3 regions of the Peribacillus aracenensis genome follow, and region 2 is predicted to be linked to each of the others. Evidence: riboswitches for the same ligand, from Rfam matches in the RefSeq annotation. Region 2 holds a riboswitch; each other region holds the start of a gene.
What was found. Region 2 has a riboswitch for glycine ahead of N0M92_RS19745 (amino acid permease). Riboswitches for the same ligand answer to the same signal wherever they lie in the genome.
Positions count from the first base shown of each region.

Region 1: it holds a riboswitch for glycine, as region 2 does, so the genes downstream of both, N0M92_RS09350 (amidohydrolase) here and N0M92_RS19745 (amino acid permease) in region 2, are expected to answer to the same signal.
Region 3: it holds a riboswitch for glycine, as region 2 does, so the genes downstream of both, gcvT (glycine cleavage system aminomethyltransferase GcvT) here and N0M92_RS19745 (amino acid permease) in region 2, are expected to answer to the same signal.

Region 1 covers NZ_JANZMJ010000007.1:22,997-26,283, reverse strand. Annotated here, with positions in the region: gene N0M92_RS09360 (thioredoxin family protein) at 1-77, shown strand, start outside; gene N0M92_RS09355 (DUF1444 domain-containing protein) at 128-934, shown strand; glycine riboswitch at 1,091-1,194, shown strand; partial or broken gene N0M92_RS09350 (amidohydrolase) at 1,420-2,602, shown strand; gene N0M92_RS09345 (DNA translocase FtsK) at 3,032-3,287, shown strand, end outside.
Region 2 covers NZ_JANZMJ010000022.1:67,922-71,208, forward strand. Annotated here, with positions in the region: gene N0M92_RS19740 (amino acid permease) at 1-901, opposite strand, end outside; glycine riboswitch at 1,405-1,483, shown strand; gene N0M92_RS19745 (amino acid permease) at 1,691-3,034, shown strand.
Region 3 covers NZ_JANZMJ010000003.1:111,873-115,159, reverse strand. Annotated here, with positions in the region: gene N0M92_RS04755 (DEAD/DEAH box helicase) at 1-857, opposite strand, end outside; glycine riboswitch at 1,231-1,318, shown strand; glycine riboswitch at 1,322-1,405, shown strand; gene gcvT (glycine cleavage system aminomethyltransferase GcvT) at 1,547-2,653, shown strand; gene gcvPA (aminomethyl-transferring glycine dehydrogenase subunit GcvPA) at 2,671-3,287, shown strand, end outside.

The sequences.
Region 1 (3,287 bases), on a different contig from region 2:
GTGTAGAGTTAGGCAGATTCGTGAGCAAGGATCGCAAAACGCAAGAACAAATTGAGGAATTCATTCAATCACTATAATTAATTTCCCCTTCTCGCTGGGGATTTTTCAATGAAGAGGAGGGTCAGTCATGAAAATGGACAGCACGAAGCTGAAAAATATCCTGAAAGAACGTTTAAAAGATGAAAATCGCACATTCAAATTCGATAGCAAGCAAGATACGTTACGGGTGGAAAATGTGAAGACCGGGAAGGGGATCACCATCGAGTTGCCTCCTGTACTTGCTAACTATGAAAACGTACAGGAAAAGGCCATCGATGAAATTATCTATTACGTGGAAGAGGCCCTGAATGTGATGGGGGGAGTACACAGCATGGAAGGCAAGGAGAAATTCATTTTCCCAGTCATCCGCTCGACCTCCTTTCCAATGGAATCGGAAGAAGGAAATCCATTTTTATTCGATGAGCATACGGCTGAAACCCGGATTTTTTATGCCCTTGATTTAGGGAAAACCTACCGTCTTATAGATGAAAAGATGATTCAACGGGAAAATTGGCAGGGTGACAGGATCCGTGAAATTGCCCTTTTCAATGCCCGTTCCCTTTCCACTGAAATGAAGTCGGATATCGTTGCAGGTAATGCATTTTATTTTTTGAACACGAATGATGGGTATGATGCCAGCAGGATCCTGAATGATTCATGGCTTCGGGAAATGAAGGACAAGGTCGAGGGAACCATGGCTGTTGCCATTCCCCATCAGGATGTCATCATCATTGCCGATGTGAAGAATGATACGGGCTATGATATTCTTGCTCAAATGGCGATGAGCTTCTTTGCCAGCGGGCATGTTCCGATAACGGCTCTATCATTTCTTTACGAAGAAAATGAGTTGGAGCCCATCTTCATTATGGGTAAAAACAAAAAGCGTGAACAATGATATATTGAATCATAAAAGGACCGTGTCAGCATCTGACATCGGTCCTTTTAAAGTTTAATAGAGTTTATGACCCTTAGAGTTGATATTTATTTTTTTATCGGCGATAATTAAATTGTAATATTTTGAAAATACAGAATAAAACGATAGAACGAGCGTATGAACGTTGTGGGAAAGTGCAAAGCATTGAGCCGCCGGGGGAGCAAGTTCCAAAAATATCCCTTGGAGCAAATCTCTCAGGTAAATGGAACCGCAGCTGGACGCAACTCTGGACAGCGCGCAGGAAGTGTGCCGTCAACGGGGAAATCTCCACGACCAAAATGGAGTTGAATTCTCAGGTGAAAGGACAGAGAAGGGAGCGGCAGGTTTGCGCAACCCTTCTCTGTCCTTTTTTAATTGGGCATTATGCATACAAAAGGTTTGCAGCGAACATGGAACCTACTAATATGCCAATCAACTTAAAATAATGGGGGAGAATAATCGTGAATGTGAAAAGCAAATTAATGAACATGCTGGAAGCCCGTAAAGAGGAAATGGTTCAAATCCGCCGTCATTTACACGAGAATCCGGAGCTATCCTTCAAAGAAGAGAAAACGGCAAAATATATCATTGATTTTTATAACGGGAAAGATGTATCGATTCAAACGAATGCAGGAAATGGATTAGGGATCATCGTGACGATCGAAGGCGGGAAACCAGGGAAAACGATTGGTCTCCGTGCCGATTTCGATGCACTGCCGATTACAGAAGAAGCGGAGGTCCCGTTCCGTTCAAAAAATGAAGGTGTCATGCATGCCTGCGGACACGATGGGCATACCGCTTATTTATTGGTACTGGCAGACTGCATCATTGAGCTGAAGGATTCCCTATCAGGTACGATCAAAATAATTCATCAACATGCAGAAGAAACACCTCCTGGTGGAGCAAAGAGCATCATGGAATCGGGGGTTTTGGATGAACTGGACGCTGTCTTTGGAATTCATTTATTCCCCTCGCATCCAGCAGGGGTCGTCGGGTATCGCAGCGGCTATTCGATGGCTGGACGGACCTATTTCAAATTAGCCATAAAGGGTGTGGGCGGCCATGGTTCCTCCCCGCATATGGCTAATGATTGTGGCAGGCGCCCATTTCGTGACAGCCGTACAAACCGTAATCAGCCGCCGCTTGAACCCTTTTGATATGGGAGTAGTCACAATCGGCTCCTTCGATGGAAAGGGAAGCTTTAATGTCATTAAAGATCGTATAGAAATTGAAGGGGATGTCCGTTATATGACGGCAGAGACCCAGCAGCTGATCGATAAGGAAATCCACCGGATCGTTAAAGGGATAGAAACGGAATTTGATGTTCAGTGCGAGCTTACATATGTGCCCGATTATCCTCCGTTATATAATGACCCTGAACTGACTGGATTCGTGAAAAATAGCCTGGAAAGCATGAATGACAAAGATGTTAAGAATGTTGTGGAATTTCCGGTTTTCTCAGGTTCGGAAGATTTTTCGTATTATGCAGAAAAGATTCCTGGCTGCTTCTTTTACATTGGCTGTAAACCGAAAGGGGTGGAAAAGGCCTATTTCAATCACCATCCTAAATTCGACATTGATGAAGATGCCCTTTTGATCGCCTCCAAATCAGTGGCGCAGGTTGTATGCAGTTTTTATGAATGGAAATAGTCTTCTTTGGTCTTTGTTTGCAAAAAAAAACGCAGAAACCCACAAAACACCGTTCGGTATTAACGAACGGTGTTTTATGGGTTGCGGCATGTATTTGAATGCCGCCGGCGGTATCATGAAGGATGTTGCAATGAATTGGCCAGTCTGCTTCCAAGGCTGCACGAAAACTTAATCTCTTTGTAAACGCGATTTAACAGCGGTGTTTTATTTAAATAGTAGACTAGGGGCTAATGTTCATTCGCAATTGATAGGTTTAAACTCATTCCAGAAGGGGTTTAATAGGATAGGAGTTCTGCGAACTTCGTAAAGTTAGCAGGAATGCGATAAAAAAATAGATGCCAATCCCAATTCAGCTTAAATTTTCTCGATATTTTTAAAATAACTGGTAGAATTAGTTACATAACTACAGATGTAGAAAGAGTGATAGTTTTGAAATGGCTAAATAAGATGAAAAAATGGTTCCAAGCAGAGGAAATTATTGAAATCGAAGAAATAATTATAGATGAGCCGCTTGATGAAGAGACATTAAAGAAAATGGATTTTTCAAAGCTTCCGAAGTCAAAGAAAGAAGAAATAAAAGTTTACAATCAAAAAGTGGAAAAAATGTCCCAGACGCCAGACCCGGATACGAAAATCCTGTTTCAATATCCAAAAGGACAGTTCAAGTTTCCGCTCATTCCAGACC
Region 2 (3,287 bases):
TCCCACTGTTGCATCCAGACATTGCCGCAGTGATTACAACGAAATTAATGATGCCTGCCGCAGCAGTGATACCTATTTTGGCAAAGGTTGAAACAAATGGACTGCCTAAGTCATCCAGTTGATCCCAAGGGAATACTGTCACGATGACGAATATGGCACCAATGTAGAAAATTAAAATGCGCCATATGATTGTTTGGATTGCTTTTGTTACGGTCTTCGTTGGATTTTTCGCTTCCCCGGCTGTTATGCCGATAAGCTCAACGCCTTGATAGGAAGCCACGACAAGGGAGAGAGCGAAGAAGAATCCTGTCCAGCCTCCCGTAAAGAAGCCGCCATTTGCCCAAAGATTCGATAATCCGATTGCATCCCCGCCATTCCCTATTCCAAAGAAGATAAGGCCAAGGCCGGCAATGATCATCAATATGATGGTTATGATTTTTATTAGTGCAAACCAAAATTCAAATTCCCCGAAGGATTTAACGGAAATGAGGTTTGCTGCCCCCAAGATGATCATGGCGACCACACCTGGTATCCAAGCAGGTAACTCCGGGAACCAATATTGCATATACAACCCAACCGCGATGATTTCGGACATTCCGACAATTACCCACTGAAACCAATTGCTCCAAGCAGTCATATAACCTGCCAAGGGATGTATATAACTGCTTGCAAAGGTTGCAAAAGAACCTGTAGTCGGTTCTAAATATAGCATCTCACCCATGGAACGCATGATGAAAAATATAAAAATACCTGCGATTGCATAAGCAAGCATAACAGAGGGCCCGGTCCATTTGATCGTGCTCGCAGAACCCATAAATAACCCGACCCCAATGGTTCCGCCTAAAGCTATCATTTGAATATGTCTTGATTCCAGCCCTCTCTTTAATTCCTTGTTCGACATGATTAACTCCCCCAGATGCAATATCGGTAATGCTTTTCCATCCTTGCCACGAACACTCTCTTTTAATTAGAAATGCTTTATCGTAATCAATATTACATAACACTTCAATTATGTTTTCTTATTTTATAATAGTAAATATTCTGTAAAAGTACAATTGTATTTTTGAAAAAAACAGTTACCAATAATATCTTGTCGACTTTTTAATTTAAAAATATCATTTTAAAAAAATGATGTTCAGTATTTTATAATAGTGATAATTCAAAAAGTGTAGAAAACAATCACTTCTGCTTAAACCTTAAGTTAATACAGGCCACCATTAATCTGCACATAATGCCGGTTTCATTTCAAAAAAATTTGTTGACCTACCGAAAAATAGATGATAGAATTCCAATATTATTTTATAAGCATAATGAATGATCCAACAGTGGAAGATTAACACTGACAGACATTTCTTCACAACCGCATACAAGCAAGCGATGAATGCTATGGATGACACTATAGCAGGAGCAGCTTCTGGAGAGACTGTACAAGATGCAGCGCCGAAGGATTCACAATCTCAGGCAAAAGGACAGAAGAGTAACGAATGATAGAATTGTTATTCTGAACCCTTTAAGAGATTGGTATTATCCAATCTCTTTTTTTATTGTCCAATTTGTGATTGGACTTAAAACTACACTCTTGAAAACCAATGGAATAGGCAAGCAGGGCAAAAAATCACGCCCCTCTCTCCAAGACCATGCAGGTTGAAATCATTCACTAACAAGACTATAAAAAACGGGGGCGCAAGAATTGGCTAAACAGGAATTAAAAAGAGATTTAAAAAATCGACATGTACAACTGATTGCAATAGGAGGAACCATTGGCACCGGTTTATTTTTAGGATCCGGAAAAGCCATACAATTGGCTGGGCCTTCCATTATATTCTCCTATCTGATAATAGGGATTGCCTTGTTTTTTGTGATGAGGGCGCTGGGCGAATTGCTATTATCCAATGCAGGTTATGCATCATTCACTGAATTTGCAACCGAATATGTCGGTCCATGGGCTGGATTCGTGACAGGTTGGACATATTGGTTCTGTTGGATCATGACCGCAATGGCCGATATCATAGCTGTCGGTGTCTATATACAATATTGGTTCGATATCCCTCAATGGATTCCGGCTCTAATATGCCTAGTCATTCTGTTAGGATTGAACCTATTGACCGTTAAGTTATTTGGCGAATTGGAATTTTGGTTTGCCATCATTAAAGTAATCACGATCATTACCTTGATCGTCGTAGGAGTCATTCTTTTGATCATCGGTTTCAATACCAATACCGGAACGGTTTCCGTAACGAACCTATGGAATCATGGGGGCATGTTCCCCAATGGCATTTCCGGATTCCTATTATCTTTACAGTTGGTCGTATTCTCATTTGTCGGTGTCGAATTGGTCGGGGTCTCCGCAGCGGAAACGGCGAACCCGAAAAAGAACATTCCCTCTGCCATCAATAAAATCCCTGTCCGGATTTTACTTTTCTATGTTGGTGCCCTATTCGTCATTCTCTGTGTCAACCCATGGACACAACTTAATGCCTCGAGCAGCCCATTTGTAGAGGTCTTTGCGTTAATCGGCATTCCTGTCGCTGCAGGAATCATCAACTTCGTCGTGTTGACATCCGCTGCTTCTGCATGCAACAGTGGTTTATTTTCAACAAGCCGGATACTCTATACGTTAAGCAGGAATGGCGAAGCCCCTGCTAAACTGGAAAAATTAAATAAACAGGCTGTTCCAAGCAATGCCTTATTAACATCCACCATCGTTGTATCAATAGGGGCATTATTGAGCAAGCTGATACCGGAACAGGCGTTTACCGTGGTGACGACCATCAGTGCCATCTGTTTCATTTGGGTATGGAGCATCATCTTGATCTCCCATATCAAATATTCGAAAACAAGGCCTGATCTAAGAGCTCAATCGACTTTCAAGGCTCCTTTTACACCCTTTGTCAATTACGCTATTTTAGGATTATTCCTATTCATCCTTATTGTTATGCTATTCGCTGAAGCTACACGACTATCACTGCTTTTGACCCCAATCTGGTTCATACTCTTGGTGATACTATATAACTATCGAAAAAAATATAGCTAAAGGAAAAAAAGCCTTGAATTCGATTCGATTCAAGGCTTTATCCGTCCATGAAACAGATCAAGAATAGGCAATTGGCGTGTTTTTGCTAAAATATATCAGCTAATTGCATTAAATTTTATATCAAAATAGTGTAAGCTATTATATATCATCGGACCTTTTTAAAAGAAGGTAAATCCGTCTTGCATGAATTTTCCTTCCCGATTTGCTTCACCCAGCCATCAGTGGCCTTGAAGAATAAACCCCATTGATGGAC
Region 3 (3,287 bases), on a different contig from region 2:
TGTTCCGTTGGAGAAAATTCAATGGTGATGGTTTCCACATGCCGTTTTGTCCATTCAATGCCAGTATCGGCCCGCCGGTTTCGAATCATGACAGTATTGACCAGTTCCTTTAGGTGTTCATCTTCAATGATGTTGCGGCCTTTCCCTTTATACTTTTCCGAAAAGAGCGAAGCATTTCCCAAGTGGCCCGGTTTCAATAACGAAACGAGGTGAAAAATCTCCTCGACTTTATTTTGAATCGGAGTGGCTGTCAGGAGTAAACAAAATTTCTTTTTCAGATTTTGGACGAATTTATAGTTCTTCGTCTTATTATTTTTAAGTTTATGAGCCTCATCAATAATGATGAAGTCATATTCCTGAGTGAAAATGATATCTCGATGTGGAGCGCGTTTCGCTGTATCGATGGATGAAATGACTACATCACAGGATTCCCAAACATAACTTTTTCTCTGAACGACTGCAGGTATATGAAACTTGGTATTCAATTCAAAAGCCCATTGTGTGACAAGGGAGGCTGGAACAAGGATCAATACTTTTTTTACAAGGCCCCTAATCATATACTCTTTTAGGATCAAGCCTGCTTCAATTGTTTTTCCGAGCCCCACCTCATCAGCTAAAATGGCCTTTCCATTCATCTTTTCCACCACTTGCTTCGCTGCTTCCAATTGATGGGGAAGCGGGGTTAACTGCGGAAGGTGCTTGGGCGCCTGTAAACCTTCAAAATCAGGGATGATAAGATTTTCCTCCATTTGAACCGCCAACTTATAAAGATCCCAATTTCCCCATGGACCGTCATTTTCCATTTTTTGCAGAAGCTCGTCATTCCATTCAGAATTGAAGGATATATTGATTTTCATAGAAATAACTCCCTCTTAAATCATAATTTCCTTAATAAAGGGTCAAAACCCGAACATTTCGTATGTGAAGTAAGAAAAATATTTCTCTTCAAAAGATATTGCAGAGATAAGTTTCTTAGGGTAGGATATAAGTATATTTAGAAAATTCAATTTCCAAACGCTACAAAGAATCTTTGTACATCTATTTTGCAGTTCGCGTTTTCTTAGTATGGGCTATAGGCTCTTAATTTATCCAAGATTACTGAAGGAGACACTCAAACGGTTTCTGAAGTTTTAGGAGAATTGGCAGAGAATGCATTACATGATGCTCAAAGGTTTTACCGATGCTTGGGGCTATTTCGCTTCCTTTCATTGGCGAACCATTCATATGCGGGTGAAGATAAGGGGAGAGACTACGGATGTAGCGCCGAAGGAGCAAACTTAGCAGTGAATCTCTCAGGCAAAAGAACTCTTATTGGACGCAACTCTGGAGAGCGCCGCCCGTTTTGGGACGGCCACCAAAGGGGAAAACCTATTACATAGGTAAACTTTCAGGTTTCAGGACAGAGAAAAAGCTCAAATGGGCTTTCTCTGTCCTTTTTTGTGCTTTTTTCACATCATGAATCAGGATATACCTGATGCGAAATGACAAGAAGCTTTTGATAATGAAGCCAATTAATTTTTTAAAAAAATCTGAAGGGGGTCATTTTTTGACCAATTTAAAAAGAACACCACTATTTGAGGTTTATCGTGAATACGGAGGTAAAACGATCGATTTTGGCGGCTGGGAACTTCCTGTCCAATTTTCGGGTATTAAGGACGAACATGAAGCCGTACGTACAAAAGCGGGGTTATTCGATGTTTCCCATATGGGGGAAGTCGATGTTAAGGGTCCTGGGAGCCTTTCCTTTTTACAGAAGATGCTGACTAATGATATATCAAAGCTGCAGCAGGGCGGTGCCCAATATAACGCCATGTGTTATGAAAACGGAGGCACGGTTGATGATCTTATCGTGTATAAAAGGGCAGAGGATGACTATCTGCTCGTGGTCAATGCAGCGAATACAGAAAAAGATTTCAATTGGCTTCAAGCTAATTTAATGGAAGATGTCCAAATTACGAATGTATCGAGTGACTATACACAGCTGGCACTTCAAGGACCATCTGCAGAAAAGATATTACAAAAACTATCGGGAAATACTGACTTAAGTGAAATTGGATTTTTCAAGTTCAAGGAAAACGTCCTGATTAACGGTATCTCCACGTTGGTATCCCGTACTGGATACACTGGTGAAGATGGTTTTGAGATATATAGTGACAGTGAAAATGGTCCTGCCCTTTGGAAGGCGATTATGGAAGCCGGAAAGGAAGAGGGGGTTCAGCCGATTGGTTTAGGTGCTCGTGATACACTGCGTTTTGAAGCGAAACTGCCGCTGTATGGGCAAGAGCTTTCAGCGGACATCACCCCGATAGAGGCCGGTATTGGTTTTGCAGTGAAAGTGGATAAGGAAGTGGATTTTTTCGGGAAAGCCGTTCTTGCTGAGCAAAAGGAGAATGGAGCTCCCCGCAAGCTTGTGGGAATTGAAATGATTGACCGTGGCATTCCGCGTCATGGGTATAAGATCTACAGCGGTGATAAAGTCATTGGTGAGGTCACGACCGGTACCCAATCACCCACGTTGAAGAAAAACGTGGGATTGGTACTTATCGATAAGGAATTTTCGGTACTGGATGCGGAAGTCGAAGTGGAAATCCGTTCCAAGCGTTTGAAAGCCGTTATCATACAAACACCTTTTTATAAAAAACCACGTAAATAGAGGGGAATGGTCATTAGATGAAACATCGTTATTTACCTATGACAGAGCAAGATAAACAAGAAATGCTGGAAGTGATAGGGGTATCTTCTGCTCAAGAACTTTTCAATGATATCCCTGAAAGCGTTCGTTTTCAAGGAGAATACGATATTAAGCCTGCTAAATCGGAACCTGCATTAATGAAAGAATTATCAAGGCTTGCTGCCAAGAATGCGGACCTTAAAAACTATGCTTCCTTCCTTGGTGCGGGTGTCTATGATCATTACGCACCGGTCATCGTCGATCATGTTTTATCCCGTTCAGAGTTTTATACGGCTTATACACCGTATCAGCCAGAAATTTCACAGGGCGAGCTTCAGGCGATCTTTGAATATCAAACGATGATATGCGAATTGACGGGAATGGATGTAGCTAACTCTTCCATGTATGATGGCGGGACGGCGCTAGCCGAAGCAGCCATGCTTGCTTCAGGCCAGACGCGGCGCAAGAAGATTCTCATTTCAGGAACCGTTCATCCTGAATCAAGGGAAGTTGTGAAGACATATGCGAAAGGGCAACGGGTGGAAGTGGTCGAAATTCCTTATAAAGACGGTGTGACGGATTTAGCTGCTTTAAGGGAATTGGCGAATGATGACAT